DNA from 2 places in the Sodalis sp. RH14 genome. Region 1 is predicted to be linked to the other one. Evidence: predicted binding sites of a transcription regulator. Region 1 holds the regulator's gene; the other holds the start of a gene.

Region 1 (3,417 bases):
GTTGCGCCTGATGACACAGCAGGATGGCGCGATCAGTGCTTACGACCTGCTTGATCTGCTGCGGGCGACGGAACCGCAGGCAAAGCCGCCGACAATTTACCGCGCGCTGGATTTCCTTCTGGAACAAGGTTTTATCCATAGAGTGGAATCCACTAACAGCTTTGTTCTTTGCCACCATTTTGAGCAGCCCAGTCACACCTCCGCCTTCTTTATCTGCGATCGCTGCGGCCAGGTGACTGAACAATCAACCGAAGGCATTGAAGATATTTTGCAAAAAATGGCGCAAGCCACGGGTTTCGCCATGCGCCATAATGTCGTCGAGGCACACGGATTTTGTACCTTATGCGCCGAAGTGCAAGCTTGTGACAATCCCCAGGACTGCGGACACGATCATAGCGTAGCGATAAAGAAACGCTAGCGTCCCATTTTGGCTTTTACAAGAACCCGGGAGCAAATGACGTTTATTATGGCTGAAGTGAGATAACGCGTTTGGTTAATACATTGGAGAGGCGGCAAAACAGGGGAATGCTGATAGGATCATATAAAATAGGTGGTACGTCCTTGTACCTTTGGGTAGGAACACTTAAGGAAGCCATAACCGCACAGTGAATATGCATTAGTCATGATTTCCAAAAATCATTACCAACGATATTTGTTACGTGTTTCCCAGTCCTTTACTTCCGTTTCCGCGGCTTCTTTGCCGTAACCGTAACGTTCCTGGATCTTACCGATTAACTGATCGCGTTTACCTTCAACTACCGTCAGATCATCGTCAGTAAGCTTACCCCATTGTTCTTTCATTTTACCTTTGAACTGTTTCCAATTACCGCTGGCTTCATCTTTGTTCATCGGAGTTCTCCTTGGTTATCGGTTTCTCAGTCAACATCTGCCACTCCAGGTTTTGTTAGCGCATAGCGAGGACACGTATTGCGTCCCAAAACCTGCATGTCATAAGTTAACCCTATGTCTAAAGTATAGCAGGGGATTTGGCATAAGGTTTATTCAGCAGATGATTAGACCATATTGGCAGGGTTATAAACGCCGTATGGGCTATAAGGTGAAATAAAACAGTAGGTAGAAGGTATCAGCCCGTACACCGCTAATTGTAACTAAATATAAATACCGCTAGCGGCAGCGGACGCGCCGCGGCACTTTTATGGCGGCGAACCCGCATTCCGCGTCGCCGGTTATCCGCCATAAAATTCTCGCTGACGCGGGATAAGGGATATTCAGGATGCCATGGAGCACCGTGAGTTAAATCCAGTTGCCGTTGCGGATAACGCCGACCGCTAAACCTTCGATGGACATTTCCTGCTCGCGCAAATCGACAATGATGGGCGAAAACTCGCTGTTTTCCGGTAGCAACTCAACGATGTTACCGTGTCTTTTCAGGCGTTTTACCGTGACCTCGTCATTGATTCGCGCCACCACGACCTGACCATTATGGGCATCCTGGGTTTTATGCACCGCCAGCAGATCGCCGTCCATGATGCCGATATCCTTCATGGACATGCCGCTGACACGCAGCAGGAAATCCGCGTGGGGCTTAAACAGATCGGGATCGATCTGGTAATGGCTTTCGATATGCTGTTCGGCCAGCAGGGGTTCTCCGGCGGCCACGCGGCCGATCAGCGGCAGGCCGGTTTCTTCTTCTATCAATAACCGGATGCCGCGCGAGGCGCCGGAAACGATTTCAATGGCGCCCTTGCGCGCCAGCGCCTTAAGGTGCTCTTCGGCGGCGTTAGGGGATTTAAATCCCAGACGATGCGCGATTTCCGCCCGGGTCGGCGGCATGCCGGTTTGCGCAAGATGATCGCGGATGAGGTCAAATACCTCTTGTTGTCTGGCGGTTAATGCTTTCATTCCGTCCCCTGTTTGTTTATACAGTCTTTCTGTGAGTATATACAGGTCCGCAGCAATTGAAAACCACAAGCGTTGCAAAATGTGATAAAACCCTGCCGACGACCGGCCGCGCCGGCCATTTTAAGGAATATACCGCCATAACAGCGTTATCCACACGAACAGCGCCAAAACAATGGCCAGGGTCACCGCCGCCGAGCCCAGGTCCTTCGCCCGGCCAGAAAGTGGATGCAGCTCCGGCCCGATGCGATCCACCACCGCTTCAATAGCACTATTCACGATCTCAACGATCAGCACCAGCCATACCGAACCGATCAATAAAATCCGCGCCACGGGTTCTGGCTCCAGGTAACAGGCAAGGGCAATCGCCACCACGGCAACCACCACTTCCTGGCGAAAAGCGGCTTCATGCCGCCAGGCGGCGCGATATCCTTTTATGGAATAGCCCATGGCGTTAAAGATGCGCCGAAGTCCGTTGGTTTGGTTTGCCATAATTTTGCGCGCTAAAGAAAAATTGTGCCTATATTACCGTTTCTTCTCGTTCGCATCACCACAGATCTGTCGCGCGGTTTCTGGTATTCTTGTGGCGCAATGCTAACAAGAGGCTTCACGAAGATATGTCAGGCTGGCGTACTATTTATTATACGTTGTTGAATTTACCGCTCAGGCTACTGGTGCGGAGTAAAGCCATTCCCGCCAATCCCCGGCAAGAAGCCGGCTTGGACCCGCTGCGGCCAATGATGTATGTTTTGCCCTATAACTCCAAGACGGACCTGCTCACCCTGCGCGCGCAATGTCTGCAACTGGGGTTGTCCGATCCGCTGATACCGCTGGAGATCGACGGCGTCGTCTTGCCGCGCTACGTCTTTATCCACGATGGCCCCCGTATTTTTCGCTATTTTTCCGAAAAACTGGAATCCGTGAAGCTGTTTCACGATTATCTGGATTTACATCGCAATAATCCGCAGCTTGATGTCCAGATGGTGCCGGTATCCGTTATGTTCGGACGATCGCCCGGCCGTGAAGCGCAGCAGAACCAGCCGGCGCCCCAGTTGCGCCTCCTCAATGGTTTCCAGAAGTTTATCGCCGTCTTGTGGTTGGGGCGCGACAGCTTTGTGCGTTTTTCCCGTCCGCTGTCCATGCGCTATATGGCGACCGAGCATGGCACCGATAAAACCATCGCGCAGAAGCTGGCACGCGTCGCCATGATTCATTTTGCCCGCCAACGCCTGGTGGCTGTGGGGCCGCGGCTGCCTGTCCGCCAGGATTTATTCAATAAGCTGCTGGCGTCCAAGGCGATTGAAAAAGCCGTGGAGGACGAAGCCCGCGCTAAAAAAATCTCGACTGATAAAGCGCAGCAAAACGCCATCGAGCTGATGGAAGAAATTGCGGCGGATTTTTCCTATGAAGCCGTGCGCTTGTCGGATCGGGTATTAAGCTGGACCTGGAACCGGCTATACCAGGGCCTGCACGTGCGCAATGCCGAACGCGTCCGGCAACTGGCCGAGGACGGCCATGAGATTGTCTATGTGCCCTGTCACCGCAGCCATATGGATT
Region 2 (3,417 bases), 1.5 Mb from region 1:
AGGCAGTTGATCAATGCTGCACGCGGTTTCACGTTATCGCAAGTATTGCCGGTGACGGGGTTAGATTCGCCCATGCCACGTGCGGAAATCTTGTCGGAAGGGATACCCTTGGATACCAGGTAGGTCACTACGCTTTGCGCACGAGCCTGAGACAGTTTCTGGTTGTATTGTTCAGAACCGATACGGTCGGTATAGCCCAGAACGACAACAGAACCGTCTTTAGGATCCATCGAGCTCAGCTGGGAATACAGCTGATCCAGAGCCTGCTGGCCTTCAGGTTTCAACTGAGATTTGTTGAAGCCGAACAGCACGTCGGAACGCAGGGTAAAGTGTTTGGTCTGGACAACAGGAGCCGGTGCAGCGGCAGGAGCCGGTGCAGGAGCGGCAACTTCATCTTGACCGAAACGGTAGGAAACACCTACGCTCACGAGAGCATTGTCAGGACGGGCGCCAACGGTACCGGCATCACCGATATTGTTGGTCCACTGGTATTCCAGACGGGTTGCCCAGTTTTTGGTTACTGCGTATTCAAGACCTGCAGCCGCCAACGGAGAAACGCCAGTGTCGTTGTCGCTCAGACGACCACCGGCTCCATTAGCATAGTTAGCTTTGGAGTCAGCACGCCATACCATACCACCCAGACGGGTATAGATATCCAGGTCATCGTTAAGCGGGTAGCTCAGTTTAGTGGTCAACTGAATGCCCTGGGCTTTAAATGCACCGTTATCAACGCTGCCTTTATAGGCCATACGACCCAGCCAGTCATAACCCAGTTCAAACCCTAAGTAAGGGTTAGCCTGGTAACCAACAAAAGCACCTGCGCCGATTTGATCGTTGCGGGTTGGGCCATTGCCGATGCGGCTGTCATAACCGTTACCGTAGAACCCGGTATCGTGATACTGGGACCAGCCCAGTTTACCACCGGTGTACCAGGTGTTGTCTTTCGGAGCGGCTTGCGCTACGGTCGCGAAACCCGCCAGTGCCACTGCAAGTGCGATAGCTGTCTTTTTCATTTTTTGCGCCTCGTTATCATCCAAATAGGCAATGAGCTCTTAAAGCTAATTTAAATATTCCATTGCCAGTGTCCATGCTCTGGGTTTGTACATCGCCCTTAAAAGGCGTTATAGAGCAGCCCTGGCGAATTAAAGTCTACAACGAAGTAGGAAACTTACAAGTAAGATGTAGTAAGCCGCTAATAAAAAACAGCGTTTCATATAGGCTTTATTGATGATAGGGACGAAAAAAGTGATATCGCTTTAGGCGCCGTTGCGGGCGGGGAACCGCGTATATACTGGATTGTTCTGAGTTACAGGGGCGGAAATCACAAGATGCGACGCCCCTAATGAGATTAATCTTAAATTTACTTAATGATACAAAGTAGAATGAATCTTTAAGCCTGAAAACTGTCCAGATTTCCGGCAAACCTCATTTTGCGGGTACATGATGAACCCATAAGTGCCGCCATGCTGCGCTGCGTCACGCAGGCGAATTTTCTCATCCGCCGTCAATTCCGTCGGAAACCAGCCCAAAATGACGCTGTAATTCCCCGTCCAGAGTGCTTTCTCCATGGCGGCGACGGTATCGAACGCGGTGCGATGGCGCAACTGCACCATTTTTTCCAGGGGCAGGCCCGACTGTTCAAGCCAGGGGCGGCTCAATCTGCGAGACGACGTAAGCCAGAGCAGCCAGCGCGACTGCGTGCCCAGCAGACGCAGCAACGGCAACAGAATATTCCCCACAACCGGCTGATCCTCGAAATAAACCACTTCGCTGATAAAACCCTGCTCCGGACGGGCCGTCGTGCTGTCGATCGGCTGTTCACCCTGGCTTGGCTGCGTCCGAGAAGAATTGGCATGGTATTGAGTCTGCATTTTGTGTCCGCCCCTGTGTCACTGTATAAAAACACAGTATAGAGGTTTGGCGCGAAAATCAATCAAAAATTTAATGACCTTCGCAGAATTGCCACTTAATGATCGTCGCGCCGAGATTAAGTTGAAAACCGCTGGGAAAATACCGTATTTTTATGGGCTGTTGCGAATTTTGAGTAAGGAATCTCGCGGTCCACAACAAGGAGAAGTTCATGGAAGTACTACATAAATGCCGCATTGCACAGGCTAAAAACTGCTTTTCTCCCTTGGGTGATATTTCCACCCGTTCACAGTTCGGCGGGTACAGCATCGCCGCCGATAAAATCATGTTCGGCCTGATTCTGGACGGCGAACTGTACCTGCGCGGCACCCGGCAAAGCGAGCATATCTACCTCGGGCAGGGAATGAGCCGGCTGATTTATACCAAACGGGGCCTGCCGGTGGCGCTTAACTATTATCACGTCGATGAACGCCTGTGGGAAGACGTACACACGCTGCTGGACCTGGCGCGCCGCGCCATCGACGAGGCCAGGCAGGAAACGCGCATCAAGGCGGCCAGCTTGCGGTTAAAGGATTTGCCCAATATCGGGCAGGGTATCGAGCGCCTGTTATGGAAGGCCGGTATCAGGGATATCGATGCCTTGCGCTATTACGGCGCCAAAAGCAGCTATTTGAAACTGCGTAAAATCAAGCGGAACCTGGGCGTCACCGTGCTGCTCGCGCTGGAAGGGGCATTGTCCGGGCGCCACTATGCCGCGTTGCCCCAGGTCCAGCGCAGCGAGCTTCTGGACTGGTTTTCACGGCTCCCCTGCCGCTAGCAGCCGGTTAATGCATGCCGCCCGGCGGCGGCATGCGGCGCCGTCACTGTTTTTCTATGTGCTGTTTACGCTCAATCAGTTCCGGCAGCAAATCAAGCAACAGGCTGATTTGCTGCAAAACCAGCTGTTCCCTGGCTTCCGGGTCCGGCAACAGCCGCTGGATGCGCGCGATAAGCCGTTCCCGTTCCTGTTCCACCCGCTGCGCGAAATGCTCCTGGCATTGCAGCGCGTCGTCCACATAACAGACGGCATCGTCCAGCACCGCCATCAGCGCCGGGTCAACAATGCGCTCCCGGTGCGCGCCAAGCGTCGAGATGTAGCTCAGCAGGGTGTGATTCAGGCACAACAGGCGAAACGCCGACTCCAGCAGCTCGCTGCGGGTTCTCGGCTCCGCCGCCATATTGGATACCACCGAGGCCAGCTCCGCGTCGCGGTTATGGGCATCCCGCCGCGCTACGCGGTATTCCAGGCGGTTATCCCTGCCCTGATGATACTGCACCAGAATGGCGTCAAGGTAGCGGCAGTTGGCCGCGAGGCTGTTGTTCACCACCACCGGCAGGCGGCGAAAACGCCAGTCCGGCCAGATAAAGCTGACCGCGGCCCAGGCGATGGCGCAGCCGACAAAGGTGTCGAACACCCGCGGCACCGCCACATCGAATCCCTCGCCCAGCAGGTTAAAACACAGCATCACCAGCAGGGTGATAAACATGGTCGCCTGGGCATATTGCACG

The links. Region 1 encodes LexA, which represses DNA repair genes until DNA is damaged. Its sites were predicted from a motif close to TNCTGTATGTACATACAGNA; they were not measured.
Region 2: the regulator LexA is predicted to act here: its motif matches at 1,891-1,910, upstream of sulA (SOS-induced cell division inhibitor SulA).

The regions. Positions count from the first base shown of each region.
Region 1 covers NZ_CP178739.1:82,962-86,378, reverse strand. Annotated here, with positions in the region: gene zur (zinc uptake transcriptional repressor Zur) at 1-418, shown strand, start outside; gene ACL2XQ_RS00385 (CsbD family protein) at 640-849, opposite strand; gene lexA (transcriptional repressor LexA) at 1,255-1,863, opposite strand; gene ACL2XQ_RS00375 (diacylglycerol kinase) at 1,984-2,352, opposite strand; gene plsB (glycerol-3-phosphate 1-O-acyltransferase PlsB) at 2,478-3,417, shown strand, end outside.
Region 2 covers NZ_CP178739.1:1,559,827-1,563,243, forward strand. Annotated here, with positions in the region: gene ompA (porin OmpA) at 1-1,013, opposite strand, end outside; gene sulA (SOS-induced cell division inhibitor SulA) at 1,365-1,871, opposite strand; gene ACL2XQ_RS06925 (TfoX/Sxy family DNA transformation protein) at 2,081-2,686, shown strand; gene yccS (YccS family putative transporter) at 2,730-3,417, opposite strand, start outside.